Regions from separate parts of the Enterobacter sp. 3U4 genome, predicted to be linked through region 1. Evidence: predicted binding sites of a transcription regulator. Region 1 holds the regulator's gene; each other region holds the start of a gene.
What was found. The regulator PurR, encoded in region 1, represses purine synthesis genes. The targets are predictions, from matches to a motif close to CANGCAAACGTTTGCNTG.
Positions count from the first base shown of each region.

Region 2: galS (HTH-type transcriptional regulator GalS) is a predicted target of PurR. The motif match lies at 2,484-2,501, and genes of this name have one in related genera.
Region 3: pyrC (dihydroorotase) is a predicted target of PurR. The motif match lies at 2,659-2,676, and genes of this name have one in related genera.
Region 4: purM (phosphoribosylformylglycinamidine cyclo-ligase) is a predicted target of PurR. The motif match lies at 1,723-1,740, and genes of this name have one in related genera.

Region 1 is NZ_CP136665.1:1,965,016-1,969,695, forward strand. It holds gene RVY89_RS09250 (MFS transporter) at 1-1,069, opposite strand, end outside; gene cydH (cytochrome bd-I oxidase subunit CydH) at 1,224-1,313, opposite strand; gene purR (HTH-type transcriptional repressor PurR) at 1,611-2,636, shown strand; gene punR (DNA-binding transcriptional activator PunR) at 2,654-3,565, opposite strand; gene punC (purine nucleoside transporter PunC) at 3,680-4,680, shown strand, end outside.
Region 2 is NZ_CP136665.1:825,240-829,919, forward strand. It holds gene RVY89_RS03900 (YbfB/YjiJ family MFS transporter) at 1-506, shown strand, start outside; gene folE (GTP cyclohydrolase I FolE) at 609-1,277, shown strand; gene yeiB (DUF418 domain-containing protein YeiB) at 1,297-2,454, shown strand; gene galS (HTH-type transcriptional regulator GalS) at 2,610-3,632, shown strand; gene mglB (galactose/glucose ABC transporter substrate-binding protein MglB) at 3,927-4,680, shown strand, end outside.
Region 3 is NZ_CP136665.1:2,234,746-2,239,425, forward strand. It holds gene rimJ (ribosomal protein S5-alanine N-acetyltransferase) at 1-484, opposite strand, end outside; gene mdtH (multidrug efflux MFS transporter MdtH) at 721-1,929, shown strand; gene RVY89_RS10705 (lipoprotein) at 2,053-2,613, shown strand; gene pyrC (dihydroorotase) at 2,740-3,786, shown strand; gene dinI (DNA damage-inducible protein I) at 3,861-4,106, shown strand; gene bssS (biofilm formation regulator BssS) at 4,380-4,634, shown strand.
Region 4 is NZ_CP136665.1:557,379-562,058, reverse strand. It holds gene RVY89_RS02700 (6-phospho-beta-glucosidase) at 104-1,534, opposite strand; gene purM (phosphoribosylformylglycinamidine cyclo-ligase) at 1,801-2,838, shown strand; gene purN (phosphoribosylglycinamide formyltransferase) at 2,835-3,476, shown strand; gene ppk1 (polyphosphate kinase 1) at 3,684-4,680, shown strand, end outside.

The sequences.
Region 1 (4,680 bases):
AGCTGTACCCCAGTCCCCCTGAAATCACGGCCCCACCGGCCGCCGCACCGAGCGCATTGCCCAGGTTGAAGGCACCAATATTGACCGAAGATGAGAGGCCCGGCGCTTCATGCGCGACGCGCATCACGCGCATCTGCAGCGGCGGCACCACGGCAAAAGTGGCAGCCCCCCAGACGACCATCGCGATCGCGGCCCCGAACTCATTACGCGCCAGCCACGGAATGGCAATCATGATGACAATCAGCAGGGTTAAGAAGCCCTTCAGCGTCCCGCTCACGGAACGGTCGGCAAATTTCCCGCCGAGATAGTTGCCGATCGAGAAGCCCACGCCAATCAGCACCAGCATCGCGGTCACAAAGAGAGGCGTTGCGTGGGTGATGTCATGCAATACCGGTGAAATATAGGTGTAGAGGGTAAACATCGCCCCTGCCCCCAGCACGGTGGTGAGCAGCGCGGAGAGCACCTGCGGGCGCATCAGCACCGACAGTTCTTTGCGCACGTCAGGACGTTCCCCCGCGCTGCCTTTCGGCAGGGAGAAGAACAGCGCCACCATCGCAACCACGCCCAGTCCGGCAGTCGCCAGGAAGGACATACGCCAGCCGATCGCTTCTCCCAGCCAGGTTGCCGCAGGCACCCCCCCGATATTGGCAATCGTCAGCCCCATGAACATAGTTGCCACGGCGCTCGCCTGCTTATGTTTAGGCACCACGCTGGCAGCCACGACCGACCCCAGCCCAAAGAACGCGCCGTGGTTAAGGCTGGTCAGAATGCGTGACAGCATCAATGTGGTGTAGTCCGGTGCAATGGCCGAAAGCACGTTGCCCAGGGTGAAAATCGCCATCAGGAAAATCAGCGCATTACGGCGCGCGCGGTGCGAAAGTAAAAGCGTCATCAACGGCGCACCGACCATCACGCCGATGGCGTAGGCGCTGATTAACATCCCTGCCGCAGGGATCGAGACATCTACGCCCCGGGCAATAACGGGCAGTAACCCCATCGGGGAGAATTCAGTGGTGCCAATCCCAAAAGCGCCAATCGCCAGGGCCAGCAGGGGAAAATTGATTTTCATGCGTCAACTCCGGATGCCGTGTCATGTGGTGACACAGAACAAAGAAGCGGAAAGCATGACATCAATCACAAAAAATGAGAAGTTAACAAAATGGCAAAAGATTTTTGCCAGAGAAGTAACAATCGGGAGGGAGAAGGCTCTCCCTCCGCGTAAATCAGTGCAGCGCAGCCGTCAGACCGGCCGCAACAATCAGAGCCAGCACAATAACGGTGGTGAACAGCGAAAACTTCAGATCGGAACTCATCAATTTTTCTCCTTTTAATCCCCCCACGAAAAGTGAGCTTGCTCATTTTTGCACAGATTACGTTAAAAATCTTCCTGGATTTATACTGATAACCACTTTACCTCTTCCCCTTTTCATCAAGATAGGACAAAATTCCACGCTAAATTTATTAGCGTACCGGCCATTGACCCCCTCCTGACGTCCCGTGTCGTTTTCCCGGCGTGCCGCAATTCAAGATTGCGTGATAAGGGTGAGAGAAGGCAAACGTTTACCTTCAAGTTTTTCAGGAGTTTAGGATATGGTCTGGAGTGACATTTAATGGCAACAATTAAAGACGTAGCAAAACGCGCAAACGTTTCCACTACAACCGTATCACATGTAATTAACAAAACCCGCTTTGTGGCGGAAGAGACGCGCAACGCCGTCTGGGCAGCGATCAAAGAACTGCACTATTCGCCAAGTGCGGTTGCGCGCAGCCTCAAGGTTAATCACACCAAATCCATTGGATTGCTGGCAACCAGCAGTGAAGCGGCCTATTTTGCCGAGATCATTGAAGCGGTTGAAAAAAACTGCTTCCAGAAAGGCTATACCCTGATTCTGGGCAACGCCTGGAACAGCATTGAAAAACAGCGCGCCTACCTGTCGATGATGGCGCAGAAGCGCGTTGATGGCCTGCTGGTGATGTGTTCCGAATATCCGGAATCCGTGCTGTCGATGCTCGAAGAGTATCGCCACATTCCTATGGTGGTCATGGACTGGGGCGAAGCGCGCGCGGATTTCACCGATTCCGTTATCGATAACGCCTTTGAAGGTGGCTATATGGCCGGTCGTTATCTGATCGAACGCGGTCACCGCGAGATTGGCGTGATCCCGGGTCCGCTGGAGCGTAACACCGGCGCGGGCCGTCTGGCCGGTTTTATGAAAGCGATGGAAGAAGCGCTGATCACCGTGCCGGAAAACTGGATCGTGCAGGGCGACTTTGAGCCGGAGTCAGGCTACCGCGCGATGCAGCAGATTGTTTCCCAGCCGCACCGCCCGACCGCCGTTTTCTGCGGGGGTGACATCATGGCCATGGGCGCGCTCTGCGCTGCCGACGAGCTGGGTCTGCGCGTACCGCAGGATATTTCCGTGATCGGGTATGACAACGTGCGTAACGCGCGCTTCTTCACCCCGGCGCTGACAACCATTCACCAGCCAAAAGATTCGCTGGGCGAAACGGCCTTCAATATGCTGCTGGACAGGATCGTCAACAAGCGCGAAGAGTCGCAGTCCATTGAAGTTCACCCGCGCCTGATTGAACGCCGTTCCGTTGCGGATGGTCCGTTCCGCGACTACCGTCGTTAATCCCTTTACGGGGCCAGCTATGCTGGCTCCCGTAACCATTCCCGATTCAGCGTTTCGCTGTCTCCCAGATAGTCCAGCAGCCAGGCCATGGCGGGCGAGACATCATTTTGCTGCCAGGTCAGGCAGCAGGCCGCATCCGGGAACGGATTTTCAAGCGTCAGCTCAACCCATTCTCCGGTATCGATGCGCGGACGCGCGAAATGAACGGGCACCATCGCGACGCACAGCCCGGCGCTGAGGCACGTCGCCGACGATTCCCAGTCAGGGGCCACCAGCCGTCGCTGGTTGTCCAGAAGCCAGGTGATACGCTTAGGCAATGAACGGGAGGTATCCTCCAGCACCAGCGATGGCCAGTTGCGTAGCGAATCGTCGCTCAGCGGCCCTTCCATCGCCGCCAGGGGATGATCGCGTGCCACCACGCATTTCCAGCTGAGCATGCCCATATCGCGAAAAGCGTAACGCCCCCCGACCGGGATCGCCTGCGTTGCCCCAATCGCCATCTCGGCCCTGCCGTCCGCCAGCGCATCCCAGACGCCGTTGAACACCTCCTGCGAGACCCGCAGCTCGACGTCTGAAAAATGACGATAGAAATCGACGATCATCTGTCGGGTACGTTCCGGCTTAACGATGTTATCCACCGCGATGGAAAGATGTCCCCGCCAACCGTTGGCGATCTGCTGACACTGTTCGCGGGTGATCTGCATTTTTTTGATAACAGAACGCCCTTCCTTCAAAAACCACGCGCCTGCGGGCGTTAATTCCACGTCGCGATGCCGCCGTTCAAACAGCGGAACCGCCAGCCACTCCTCCAGCTGACGCACCGTATAGCTGATTGCCGAAGGGACGCGGTGCAGCTCCTGCGCCGCACCGCTAAAGCTACCGTTACGCGCAACAGCATCGACCACTTCAAGAGAATAATCTGACCACATTTTCTGCCTGCAAAATTTTTGAATGCACCCGCCAAATATTAGCGTTTCACAAGCGGCTTTGCACTCCCTACACTCAGCGCCAATGTATACCTGCCTCCTCAGGAGAATAAAATAATGCAACCCAGGAACGGTTTTTTAATCTGGCTCGGCGGCTTAAGCGTGCTGGGCTTTTTGGCCACCGATATGTACCTGCCGGCGTTTGCCGCCATGCAGGAAGATTTGCAAACCCCTGCTGCCGCCATCAGCGCCAGCCTGAGTTTATTCCTCGCCGGCTTTGCTTTCGCGCAGCTGCTGTGGGGACCGCTCTCGGATCGCTTTGGTCGTAAACCGGTGCTGTTGCTGGGCCTGGCCATTTTTGCCGCGGGCTGCCTGGGAATGCTGTGGGTACGCGATGCCACCTGGCTGCTGGTGCTGCGCTTTATTCAGGCCGTGGGCGTCTGTGCCGCGGCCGTGACCTGGCAGGCGCTGGTCACCGACTATTATCCGGCTAACCGCACTAACCGTATTTTCGCCACTATTATGCCGCTGGTGGGTCTCTCACCTGCCCTCGCCCCGCTGCTGGGCAGCTGGATCCTCGCGCATTTCGACTGGCAGGCCATCTTCGCCACGCTGTTTGCCATTACCCTGGTACTGATGCTTCCTGCGTTTGCCCTCAAGCCCGCGCATAAAAAAGAGGCGCATGCCGATGCGAAGCCCATTACCTTCACTTCCCTGCTCAGCACCAAAGCGTATCGCGGTAACGTCCTGATCTATGCCGCCTGCTCGGCAAGCTTCTTCGCGTGGCTCACCGGTTCGCCGTTCATTCTGCACGATATGGGCTACAGCCCGGCAGCCATCGGCCTGAGCTATGTTCCGCAGACTATCGCGTTCCTGGTGGGCGGGTACGGCTGTCGCGCGGCGCTGCAAAAGTGGGAAGGTCAGCAGATGCTGCCGTGGCTGCTGGTGCTGTATGCGCTTAGCGTCATCGGCACCTGGGCAGTTGGCTTTATTCCGGGTGCCGGTCTGGCCGAAATTTTGATCCCATTCTGCGTGATGGCCATTGCGAACGGGGCGATTTACCCAATCGTTGTAGCCCAGGCGCTGCGTCCGTTCCCGCAGGCGACAGGTCGCGCCGC
Region 2 (4,680 bases), 1.1 Mb from region 1:
ATATCCTCCCGGCGACCTTCCTGTCGCAAATGGCGGCAGTGCGTTTTCCCGGCAGCCTGTTTGCGCAGTTTGTCTGGCCGATTTTTGGTATCGCCGCCGTGGTGGGTATTGCGCTCAGTATTCTTTTACGCCATACCTCAACGGCTAACCGCAGGCTGGCTATAGTCCTGTGGTTACAGGGGGCAGGCGTGCTGGCGGCCTGGCTGCTGCCGGGGATTGGCGGTTTGCTGACGGGCGGGCTGCTGGTGGGAGGCGGCTTTTTGTGTGCCGTGCAGCTCTCGCTTTTATACGGTCGCGAGCTGGCGCCAAACCACACGCGCTATATGGCCGGCCTGCTCACCACCGGATATGCGATTGGGCAGTTGATTGGCCCGATGACCTCAGCGTTATCAACCTGGCTTTCCCACCGGCTGGAGCCCGCGCTGGGGCTGGCGGGCATTGCGCTGTTCGTGGGGGGAGCCCTGGTCTGGAATCGTCACGCTGAAAGGCAACAGCAATTGCAATAATTATCGTCGTGAATACTGGATTATGTGCGCCGCCTCACGCACAATGAGCGCATACTTTTGCCACAACGAGGGCAAAAGACGCCACACCTGCAGGAGATCAAAATGTCATCACTCAGTAAAGAAGCTGCCCTGGTCCACGAAGCCCTGGTTGCGCGCGGTCTTGAAACGCCACTGCGTCCGCCCGTACAGGATTTGGACAATGAAACCCGTAAGCGTCTGATTGCCGGTCATATGACCGATATCATGGAGCTGCTGAATCTCGATCTGAGTGACGACAGTCTGATGGAGACGCCGCACCGCATCGCGAAAATGTATGTCGACGAAATTTTCTCGGGGCTGGATTACGCCAACTTCCCGAAAATCACCGTCATTGAAAACAAGATGAAAGTGGATGAGATGGTGACGGTGCGCGATATCACCCTGACCAGCACCTGCGAACACCATTTCGTCACCATCGACGGCAAAGCGACCGTGGCGTATATCCCAAAAGATACGGTGATTGGCCTGTCGAAGATCAACCGCATCGTGCAGTTCTTCGCGCAGCGTCCGCAGGTGCAGGAGCGTCTGACGCAGCAGATCCTGACCGCGCTGCAAACGCTGCTGGGTACCAATAACGTGGCCGTCTCTATCGACGCGGTTCACTACTGCGTGAAGGCGCGCGGCGTGCGTGATGCAACCAGCGCGACCACAACAACCTCGCTGGGCGGCCTGTTTAAATCGAGCCAGAATACCCGCCAGGAGTTCCTGCGCGCGGTACGTCACCACAATTAAGTCTTACAGGGCAGGGACCATGGAGCGAAACGTCACGCTCGATTTTGTTCGCGGCGTCGCCATTCTCGGTATCCTGCTGCTTAATATCAGCGCCTTCGGTCTGCCGAAGGCGGCTTATCTCAATCCTGCCTGGTATGGCGACATCACCCGCAGCGACGCCTGGACTTGGGCGATCCTCGATCTCTTCGCGCAGGTTAAGTTCCTCACGCTGTTTGCCCTGCTGTTTGGCGCGGGTCTGCAACTGCTCCTTAAACGCGGCACGCGCTGGATCCAGTCGCGCCTGACGCTGCTGGTTATCCTCGGCTTTATCCACGGTCTGTTCTTCTGGGACGGCGATATTCTTCTCGCGTATGGGTTAGTCGGGCTCATCTGCTGGCGTCTGATTCGCGATGCGCACAGCGTTAAAAGCCTGTTCAACACCGGCGTGATGCTCTATGTCATGGGGCTTGCTGTATTGCTGCTGCTGGGGATGATCTCCGGCGAGGCGACAAACCGTTCCTGGACCCCGGATGCCGCTAACCTGCAGTACGAACAGTACTGGAAGCTGAAAGGCGGTACGGAAGCGATAAGCAACCGCGCGGATATGCTGGGGGATAACCTCCTTGCGCTGGGGGCACAATACGGCTGGCAGCTGGCGGGCATGATGCTGATGGGCGCGTCACTGATGCGCACCGGCTGGCTGAAAGGCGAATTCAGCCTGCGTCACTATCGTCGCACCGGCGCCGGACTGGTGCTGCTCGGCGTTCTGATTAACCTCCCGGCGGTAATTATGCAGTGGCATATCCACTGGGATTACCGCTGGTGCGCGTTCCTGCTCCAGGTGCCGCGCGAACTAAGCGCGCCGTTTCAGACCATCGGCTATGCGGCGCTGATCTATGGCTTCTGGCCAACGCTTTCCCGCCTGTGGATCGTCAGCGCTATCGCCTGCGTGGGACGCATGGCGTTAAGCAACTACCTCCTGCAAACGCTGATTTGCACCACGCTTTTCTATCGCTTTGGCCTGTTTATGAAATTCGACCGCCTTACGCTGCTGGCGTTTGTTATCCCGGTCTGGGTAGTAAACCTGGCGTTTTCTGTGCTCTGGCTACGTTATTTCCGCCAGGGACCGCTGGAGTGGGTGTGGCGTCAGTTAACCGCACATGCTTCAGGGGTATCATTGAAAAACACATCCAGATAACGATCTGGATCACAATCATTAACAAAACGGATGTAAGCGTTTTCATGAGTGTGAGCTTCTTCACGTAGTCCCCTTTCTCTCGCTGCCAAAATAGCCACCTTGCTAAACACAGGGGGTGTCTGTGAGTTGCTGCAATCCTTTGAAGGATGGTGAATATGATCACCATTCGTGACGTCGCCCGTCAGGCGGGCGTTTCTGTGGCTACCGTCTCACGCGTGCTCAACAACAGCGCGCTGGTCAGCCCTGAAACCCGTGAAACCGTAATGAAAGCCGTGACCCAGCTCGGGTACCGGCCAAATGCCAATGCCCAAGCGCTTGCGACGCAGGTTAGCGACACCATCGGCGTGGTGGTGATGGATGTATCAGATGCCTTTTTCGGCGCGCTGGTGAAAGCGGTCGACGTGGTCGCCCAGCAGCATCAGAAATACGTCCTGATCGGCAATAGCTATCATGAGGCCGAAAAAGAGCGCCATGCCATCGAAGTGCTGATCCGCCAGCGCTGTAACGCGTTGATTGTCCACTCAAAAGCCTTATGTGATGAAGAGCTAACCGGCTTTATGGATCAGATCCCAGGCATGGTGCTGATCAACCGCATCGTTCCGGGCTATGCCCACCGCTGCGTCGGGCTGGATAACGTCAGCGGTGCCATGATGGCCACGAAAATGCTCATTAACAACGGGCACCAGCGGATCGGTTATCTGGCCTCCAGCCATCAGATTGAAGATGACGATCTGCGGCGCGAGGGGTGGCAAAACGCCCTGAAAGAGCACGGCATTACGCCGTCAGAAAGCTGGACGGGCACCGGCACGCCGGACATGCAGGGCGGTGAGGCGGCAATGGTCGAGCTACTGGGCCGCAACCTGCAGCTGTCTGCGGTGTTTGCCTATAACGACAGCATGGCGGCAGGGGCCCTGACGGCGCTGAAAGATAACGGCATTGCGGTGCCGCAGCATTTATCACTCATTGGTTTTGATGATATTCCGATTGCCCGTTACACCGACCCGCAGCTGACAACGGTGCGTTACCCCATTGCTTCTATGGCGAAACTGGCGACTGAGCTGGCGTTACAGGGGGCGGCAGGGCTGCTGGATCCGGGCGCAACGCACTGTTTCATGCCGACTTTAGTACGCCGGCACTCCGTCGCGGCCAGGCAAATTGTGGTTCCGATCACTAACTGATTACATCAGGTGATGTAACCGTTTTCAATCTGTGAGTAAATTCACAGTATCTTAACAAGGCGCTGACTATGATGTCAGCGTTTTAGGAGCTGAAACGCTATGTAACGGTGATTATTCACTTTCACTATAGCCAACGAGCCGCAAACAACGAATAAAACGCATTTCTGGAGCGTTACCGAACACGGAAGATAGAAATTTTATAAGTGAACTTCGGCTGTCAGTAACGTTTTATTAACACCTGCCCGCCGATCGTTATTCACAAGAACTACCCTGCATAAAAAAACCGGAGATACCATGAATAAGAAGGTGTTGACCCTGTCTGCTGTAATGGCAAGCATGCTTTTTGGTGCAGCAGCGCACGCTGCGGATACCCGTATTGGTGTGACCATCTATAAATACGACGACAACTTCATGTCTGTTGTGCGTAAAGCGATTGAGAAAGATGCGAAAGCAGCGCCAGACGTTCAGCTGCTGATGAACGACTCCCAGAACGACCAGTCCAAACAGAACGACCAGATCGACGTTCTGCTGGCGAAAGGCGTGAAAGCCCTGGCCATCAACCTGGTTGACCCGGCTGCAGCAGGCACGGTTATTGAAAAAGCGCGCGGCCAGAACGTGCCGATCGTCTTCTTCAACAAAGAACCTTCCCGTAAGGCGCTGGATAGCTACGACAAAGCGTATTACGTCGGTACCGACTCCAAAGAGTCCGGTATTATTCAGGGCGATCTGATCGCCAAACACTGGGCGGCGAACCCGAACTGGGACCTGAACAAAGACGGCCAGATTCAGTTCGTGCTGCTGAAAGGCGAACCAGGCCACCCGGATGCTGAAGCGCGTACCACTTACGTTATCAAAGAGCTGAACGACAAAGGCCTGAAGACCCAGCAGCTGGCGTTAGATACCGCGATGTGGGATACCGCTCAGGCGAAAGATAAGATGGACGCGTGGCTGTCTGGCCCTAACGCCAACAAAATCGAAGTGGTTATCGCCAACAACGATGCGATGGCAATGGGTGCGGTAGAAGCGCTGAAAGCACACAATAAATCCT
Region 3 (4,680 bases), 270 kb from region 1:
CGAACCCTAAACGCGCCAGCAGATTTCCGCTGCGCTGGTTATGCGGCATATAGTTCGCCATGATGCGATGGATATGCTGCGTGCGCTGCATATAGCGGATCGCCACCGTTAACGCCTCGTACATTAGCCCCTGCCCCTGCCATTTCTGACCGATGGAGTAGCCAAGGTAGCAGGCGTGAAACGACCCGCGCACCACGTTTGAAAAATTGGCGATCCCGATAATCTCTTTCTCTTCAGGATCCAGCAGCGCGAAATAGAACGCGCTGCCCTGCTTGTGAAATTCCGTGATCATGCTGAGGCGCGCCTGCCAGCCGGAAGGGTAACAATGGCTCTCATCGCGAACGGGTTCCCAGGGTTTTAAAAACTGGCGATTCTCGGCGTAATAATCCGCCAGACGCCAGGCATCACGCTCATGCACCAGACGAACGACCAGCCTGTCCGTTGTCAGACGCACTTTTGGCACATTACTGCGATAGCCAAACATCGATACCACTCCTTCCCGTTACTTCTGCTTACCCATTAGCTTTACTATACCTGCGCCTGCGCCGTCTGTGAAAACAGTGACATACCATTTTGCCCTCTTTTCTCTATTTTCGATGAGAACTCTCTATCAAAGCACCCTTTTGATAAAAAAATATTGTCACCCCCGGGGGTGGGAAAAAACGCGGCGACACCGCAGAATGTTAGCGTGCTCACCTTCTTATTTTCCCTGGAGGGAAAATGTCCCGCGTATCACAGGCCAGGAGCCTGGGTAAATATTTCCTGCTCGTCGATAACATGCTGGTCGTGCTCGGCTTTTTTGTCGTTTTTCCGCTTATTTCGATCCGCTTTGTCGATCAGATGGGCTGGGCGGCATTAATGGTCGGCATTGCCCTTGGGCTACGCCAGTTTGTCCAGCAGGGTCTGGGCGTCTTTGGCGGGGCCATCGCCGACCGCTTTGGCGCTAAGCCGATGATTGTGACCGGTATGCTGCTGCGCGCGGCAGGTTTTGCCACGATGGCGGTCGCCCAGGAGCCCTGGCTGCTCTGGTTCTCCTGTTTCCTCTCCGGTATCGGGGGCACGCTGTTCGATCCGCCACGCACCGCGCTGGTGGTAAAGCTGATTCGCCCGCAGCACCGCGGCCGCTTTTTCTCGATTCTGATGATGCAGGACAGCGCCGGGGCAGTTGTCGGCGCCCTGCTGGGAAGCTGGCTGCTGCAGTATGACTTCCGTCTGGTCTGCGCCGCCGGTGCGGTGCTCTTTATTCTGTGCGCGCTGTTTAATGGCCTGTTCCTGCCCGCCTGGAAACTGTCGACGGTCAAAGCGCCGGTTCGGGAAGGGCTTGGCCGCGTTCTGCGCGACAAACGTTTTGTCACCTATGTATTGACCCTGACGGGCTATTACATGCTGGCCGTGCAGGTCATGCTGATGCTGCCGATCATGGTTAACGACATTGCGGGGACGCCTGCGGCGGTGAAATGGATGTACGCCATTGAAGCCTGCCTGTCGTTAACGCTGCTTTATCCGATTGCCCGCTGGAGCGAGCGGCGTTTTCGTCTGGAGCATCGCCTGATGGCCGGGCTGTTCCTGATGACGTTGAGCATGATGCCGATCGGCCTGGTGAACTCTCTCCAGCAGCTGTTTACCCTGATTTGCACGTTCTATATTGGCTCAATCATCGCCGAGCCTGCCCGTGAAACGCTGAGCGCCTCGCTTGCGGATGCGCGTGCGCGCGGCAGCTATATGGGCTTCAGCCGGCTGGGGCTGGCGCTTGGCGGCGCATTAGGTTACGCCGGTGGCGGCTGGTTGTTTGATGCCGGAAAAGCGTTAAACCAGCCCGAACTTCCGTGGATGATGCTCGGCGCGGTGGGGTTTATGACGCTCCTTGCCCTGTGGTGGCAGTTCAGCCAGAAACGCAGCGCGAGCGGCATGCTCGAGCCAGGCGCGTAGCCTTTCCCTCGGGCGGGAGCCCTTCCCGCCCCATTTCTCAGTTTTTTCTGCTGGTTTCTACCCATTCACGCTGACATACTGGCGAAACAGGACAGAAGCGCCGATTTTTCGTTGAGGAACACTATGAAGAAAATTGTCTTAGCCGCGGCATTCGTTGTCAGCGGTCTGCTGGTTGGCTGTAACCAGCTCACGCAATATACCGTCAGTGAACAGGAAATTAATCAGGCGCTGGAAAAACATAACAATTTCTCGAAAGACATTGGCGTGCCGGGCCTGGCAGACGCGCATATCGTGCTCACGAATCTAACCAGCCAGATCGGACGTGAAGAGCCAAACAAAGTCACCCTGGCCGGTGATGCGGACCTCGATATGTCCTCACTCTTTGGCAATCAGAAAGCCAACATCAAGCTCAAGCTGAAGGCGCTTCCTGTTTTCAACAAAGAGAAAGGAGCCATTTTCCTGCAGGAAATGGAAGTCGTCGATGCTCAGGTGTCGCCGGACAAGATGGCACCGGTTCTACAAACCCTGATGCCCTATCTGAATCAGTCGCTGCGGAATTACTTTAACCAGCAGCCCGCGTACGTCTTAAGTGAAGACAAAAGCAAGGGTGAAGCCCTGGCGAAAAAATACGCAAAAGGGATAGAGGTTAAGCCGGGTGAAATTATCATTCCTTTCACCGATTAACCTGAAGGGCGCTGCGGCGCCCTTTTTTTTACGGAAAAGTGTGCAAACGAAAACGTTTCCGCTTATGATTTGTGTCCGGCAAAAACAGCCATCCTTATGACTGATTCCTGACAAGCCGGAGCTTCCATGACTGCACAACCCCAGGTTCTTAAAATCCGCCGCCCTGACGACTGGCATATCCATCTGCGTGATGGCGATATGCTGAAAACCGTCGTGCCTTATACCAGCGAAATTTATGGCCGCGCGATTGTCATGCCTAACCTGGTTCCACCAGTCACCACCGTCGAAGCCGCGATGGCCTATCGCCAGCGCATCCTGGATGCCGTACCTGCGGGACACGATTTTACCCCGTTGATGACCTGCTATCTGACAGATTCACTGGATCCGAACGAAGTGGAGCGCGGCTTTAACGAAGGCGTATTTACGGCGGCGAAACTCTACCCGGCGAATGCCACCACTAACTCCAGCCACGGCGTCACCAGCATTGATGCCATCATGCCGGTTCTGGAGCGCATGCAGAAACTGGGTATGCCGCTGCTGGTTCACGGTGAAGTGACGCATGCCGAGATTGACATCTTCGACCGCGAAGCTCGTTTTATCGAGACCGTGATGGAGCCTCTGCGCCAGCGCCTGCCCGCGCTGAAGGTGGTCTTTGAGCATATCACCACCAAAGACGCGGCAGAGTACGTGCGTGATGGCAACGATCTCATCGCCGCCACCATTACGCCACAGCACCTGATGTTTAACCGTAACCACATGCTGGTGGGCGGGGTGCGCCCTCACCTCTACTGTCTGCCTATCCTCAAGCGCAACATCCACCAGCAGGCGCTGCGTGAGCTGGTCGCCAGCGGGTTCTCCCGCGCGTTCCTCGGTACCGACTCCGCGCCTCACGCCCGTCATCGTAAAGAGGCAAGCTGCGGCTGTGCAGGCTGCTTCAACGCCCCAACGGCGCTTGCCAGCTACGCAACCGTATTTGAAGAGATGAACGCGCTAGAACATTTCGAAGCATTCTGCTCCCTTAACGGCCCGCGCTTCTACGGCCTGCCGGTCAATGACACCTTCATCGAACTGGAGCGTAAAGCGAGCCACGTTGAGGAGTCCATTGCCCTGACGGATGACACGCTGATCCCCTTCCTGGCGGGTGAAACCGTAAGCTGGACGGTAAAACGTTAAAAAATCAATGCCCCTTGTTGTCAAAATGATAATATGCCTGTATAAATAAACAGTATATTACACAGGGGGCATTTATGCGTATTGAAGTCACCATAGCCAAAACAACCGTTCTGCCTGCCGGCGCGCTTGATGCACTGGCAGGCGAATTATCCCGCCGTATTAACAACACCTTTCCCGACAACGCGGGTGCCGTAACGGTGCGTTACGCCGCATCGAACAACCTCTCCGTCATTGGTGCTGCCAAAGAAGATAAAGATCGCATCAGCGAAATCCTGCAGGAAACGTGGGAAAGCGCAGACGACTGGTTTATCACAGATTAACACTGCTCCCTCATTGTGTTTTTTGCCGGGTCGCCCCGGCTTTTTTTTGTCTAAAAATCCTGCAAGTTCAAATTAATTCGGCATCTTCTTAAAAAATCGTGAACGAGATGGTGTTTTATTGTTCGAACAATCCTAAAAAGCAGAAAAATGTGTTGCCACCTGTTTATTTTTCCCGTTGGAACCCTTATTACTTGGTATACTGAAGATGCTTTCAGAAAAACATGCATTGAACCTCAGAGCCGTTGTCTTCTAACACGCATTAAGGGGGTTATAATGGAAAAGAATAGTGAAGTGATCCAGACCCATCCACTGGTTGGCTGGGATATCAGTACCGTAGATAGCTACGATGCGCTGATGCTGCGTTTGCACTACCAGACCCCGAATCAACTCAACCGTGAAGAAGCGGAAGTTGGACAGACGCTGTGGCTAACAACAGACGTCGCCCGTCAGTTTATTTCTATTTTAGAGGCAGGTATTGCAAAAATAGAATCTGGCGACTATCAGGAAAATGAGTATAAACGGCACTAAGCCTATGCCCACTTTTCTATCTACAGGCACCCTCGCGGTGCCTTAT
Region 4 (4,680 bases), 1.4 Mb from region 1:
GGAGGCTGAGTTCCGGCTTGGGTGCGGGTTCTGCCCGGTGGCGCTGCGCTTACGCGGGCCTACGTGTAGTGTAGGTCGGGTAAGCGCTAGCGCCACCCGACAATTACAGGTTATCGCCGTTGCTCGCAATCACCTGCTTATACCAGTCGAACGATTTCTTCTTGCTGCGGTTCAGCGTGCCGTTCCCTTCATTGTCTTTATCGACAAAGATAAAGCCGTAGCGTTTTTTCATTTCACCGGTACCGGCAGAAACGAGGTCGATACAGCCCCACGGGGTATAGCCCATCAGGTCTACGCCATCTTCCACCACCGCTTTTTTCATCTCGCTGATGTGGGCGGCCAGGTAGTCAATGCGGTACTGGTCGTTCACCGTGCCGTCGCTCTCCTGCACGTCGATTGCGCCAAAGCCGTTCTCAACGATAAACAGCGGCAGCTGGTAGTGATCCCAGAACCAGTTAAGGGAGTAGCGCAGCCCCACCGGGTCAATCTGCCAGCCCCAGTCGGATTTCTGCACGTACGGGTTAGAGACCAGGCTCTTGCTCTCGTCATAGTCCAGCTGCGGGTTGTCCGCCGTCGCCTTCGTAGCGAAGGACATATAATAGCTAAACCCGATGTAATCCACGCAGCCCTGCATCAGCGCTGCTTTATCTTCTTCGGTGATATCCAGCGCGAAGCCGCGACGTTCAAAGTAGTTGAGCAGATGCTGCGGATACCTGCCGCGCACGTGCACGTCGGTGAACCAGTAGCGGCGGTGCATGGCGTTCATCGCCATCATCATGTCGTCCGGCGCGCAGGTCAGCGGGTAGATTGGGCACATGGCAATCATGCAGCCGATCTGCAGCGACGGGTTAATCTCGCGCCCCGCCTTCACCGCCAGCGCGCTGGCCACCAGCTCATAGTGCGCCGCCTGGAACATCACCGGCTCACGGTCTTCGCCCGGCGCGTACTTCAGCCCGGAGTTGGTGAACGGCGCAAAGTCTTCGTGGAAGTTGGCCTGGTTGTTGATCTCATTAAACGTCATCCAGTACTTCACTTTATGCTGATAGCGCTGGAACACCACTTTTGCAAAACGAACGAAGAAGTCGATCAGCTTACGGTTGCGCCAGCCGCCGTATTCCGTTACCAGGTGGAAAGGCATCTCGAAGTGAGACAGGGTAATAACCGGTTCGATGCCGTATTTCAGGCACTCGTCGAACAGGTCGTCATAGAATTTCAGGCCAGCTTCGTTCGGCTCAAGCTCGTCCCCTTTCGGGAAAATGCGCGTCCAGGCGATAGAGGTGCGGAAGCACTTGAACCCCATCTCGGCAAAGAGTTTGATGTCCTCTTTATAGCGATGGTAGAAATCGATGGCGTCATGGTTAGGGTAATTTTTCCCCGGCAGTACGCCGTTGGTGATTTCACGCGGCACCCCGTGCGCGCCCGCGGTCATGACGTCGGCTACGCTAACGCCTTTACCACCTTCTTTCCAGCCGCCTTCCAGCTGATGCGCCGCAACCGCACCGCCCCACAGAAAATCTGCTTTAAATCCTGACATGCGCTTTCCCTCATTCTGCGTTATTTTCTGCAAAAACAATTACAGAAACCGGTTTCAGTTGAATGATGTGCAAAGCCGTTAATGGTTGCAAGGAGAATGCCGAAACCGGTTTCATTTTCGTGAACAGACGCAAGTTTGGGCGCACTGGCAGGCTGCGCGTAAAAAAAGATCCTCTCGCCGAGAATAGGCTCGCAAACGTTTGCCTGGACTGTTAGAATTGCGCCGATTTTTCTTACTAGCTATGCAATCGCGTGGGGATTTAAGCCGTGACCAACAAAACTTCTCTCAGCTACAAAGATGCCGGTGTTGATATTGACGCAGGTAATGCGCTGGTTGACCGAATCAAAGGTGTGGTGAAAAAAACCCGCCGCCCGGAAGTGATGGGTGGTCTGGGTGGATTCGGCGCACTGTGCGCGCTGCCGCAAAAATATCGTGAACCTGTTCTGGTCTCGGGAACTGACGGTGTAGGCACCAAGCTGCGCCTGGCGATGGATTTAAAACGTCACGACACGATCGGTATCGATCTGGTTGCGATGTGCGTGAATGACCTGGTGGTTCAGGGCGCAGAGCCGCTGTTCTTCCTCGATTACTACGCGACCGGCAAACTGGACGTGGATACCGCGGCAAGCGTGATCAACGGTATCGCTGAAGGGTGCCTGCAGTCTGGCTGTGCGCTGGTCGGCGGTGAAACCGCGGAAATGCCGGGCATGTATCACGGCGAAGATTATGACGTCGCGGGCTTCTGCGTCGGCGTAGTAGAAAAATCAGAAATTATTGACGGCAGCAAAGTGGCGGATGGCGATGTGCTGATCGCGCTGGCCTCCAGCGGCCCGCACTCCAACGGCTACTCCCTGGTGCGTAAAATCCTCGAAGTGAGCGGCTGTGACCCACTGACGACCGAGCTTGACGGTAAACCGCTGGCTGACCACCTGCTGGCCCCAACCCGCATCTACGTGAAGAACGTGCTGGAACTGATCGAGAACGTCGACGTGCACGCCATTGCCCACCTGACCGGCGGCGGCTTCTGGGAAAATATCCCGCGCGTCCTGCCGGACAACACCCAGGCGGTGATCGACGAATCCTCATGGCAGTGGCCGGCTGTCTTTAACTGGCTGCAGACCGCAGGCAACGTGAGCTCTCACGAAATGTACCGCACCTTTAACTGCGGCGTGGGCATGGTTATCGCCCTGCCGGCAAGCGAAGCGGATAAAGCAGTGAAGCTGCTGACGGAGAAAGGTGAAAACGCGTGGAAAATCGGTACGATTAAAGCCTCCGATTCCGAACAGCGTGTGGTCATTGAATGAAAAACATCGTGGTGCTCATTTCCGGCAACGGAAGCAATTTGCAGGCGATAATTGATGCCTGCAAACAGAAGAAAATCAATGGCACCATTCGGGCAGTTTTCAGCAACAAGGCCGACGCGTTCGGCCTTGAGCGCGCGCGGGAAGCGAACATCCCCGCGCACGCGCTGGAAGCCAGCCAGTTCGCCGGGCGTGAAGCCTTTGACCGCGAGCTGGTTCAGGAGATTGATGCCTACGCACCGGACGTGGTCGTACTGGCGGGCTATATGCGTATTCTGAGCCCGGCTTTTGTAGAACACTTCGCCGGACGTCTGCTGAATATCCACCCTTCCCTGCTGCCGAAATATCCCGGCCTGCACACCCATCGTCAGGTTCTGGAAAACGGCGATGAGGAGCACGGCACCTCCGTGCATTTCGTCACCGACGAGCTGGACGGCGGTCCGGTTATCCTGCAGGCCAAAGTCCCGGTCTTTGACGGCGACAGCGAAGAAGACGTGACCGAACGCGTTCAGACCCAGGAGCATGCCATTTACCCGCTGGTGGTAAGCTGGTTTGTCGACGGGCGTCTCGAAATGCGCGACGGCGCAGCCTGGCTGGAAGGCGTGAAGTTACCCCCGCAGGGTCATGCGGCGGAAGAGTAGTTTGTTATGTCGGGTAGCGCAGCTGCGCTTACCCGACCTGCTCATTGCATTACCCGATATCCCCTTCTCCAACCTTCTAAAATCCCCAACAAAAAAAATAACTGTCATACTTTTCTGGCACTGTTGGACATATCGTGGAAATGCTCGCCATAATAAGGACGAGACGGATTTACCACGTCCTGTGATTGAACTGGAGTGTGAGCTGTAATGGGTCAGGAAAAGTTATATATCGAGAAAGAGCTAAGCTGGTTAGCATTTAACGAACGTGTACTCCAGGAAGCGGCTGACAAAAGTAACCCGCTGATCGAACGCATGCGTTTTTTGGGCATCTATTCCAACAACCTGGATGAGTTCTATAAGGTTCGCTTTGCCGAGCTGAAGAGACGCATCATCATCAGCGAAGAACAGGGCCTAAACTCGCACTCGCGCCACCTGCTGGGCAAAATCCAGTCCCGCGTGTTGAAAGCCGATCAGGAATTTGACGGCCTGTATAACGAACTGCTGCTGGAGATGGCGCGTAATCAAATCTTCCTGATTAACGAACGTCAGCTTTCCGTTAACCAACAAAACTGGCTGCGCCACTACTTCAAACACTATCTGCGCCAGCACATTACCCCGATTCTGATCAACCGCGAAACCGATCTGGTGCAGTTCCTGAAAGATGACTACACCTATCTGGCCGTAGAAATTATTCGCGGTGAATCCATCCGCTACGCGCTGCTGGAGATCCCGTCCGACAAGGTGCCGCGCTTTGTGAACCTGCCGCCGGAAACCCCGCGCAGACGCAAGCCGATGATCCTGCTGGACAACATTCTGCGCTACTGTCTGGACGATATCTTTAAAGGCTTCTTCGATTACGATGCGTTAAACGCCTACTCGATGAAGATGACCCGTGACGCCGAATATGACCTGGTGCACGAGATGGAAGCCAGCCTGATGGAGCTGATGTCATCCAGCCTGAAACAGCGACTGACGGCCGAGCCGGTGCGCTTTGTCTATCAGCGAGATATGCCGGACGCCATGGTGGAAATGCTGCGCGAGAAGCTGACCATTTCGCGATATGACTCCATCGTACCGGGTGGCCGTTACCACAACTTTAAAGACTTTATTGGCTTCCCGAACGTCGGCAAAGCCAATCTGGTGAACAAGCCGCTGCCGCGCCTGCGCCATCTGTGGTTCGATAAATTCCGCAACGGATTCGATG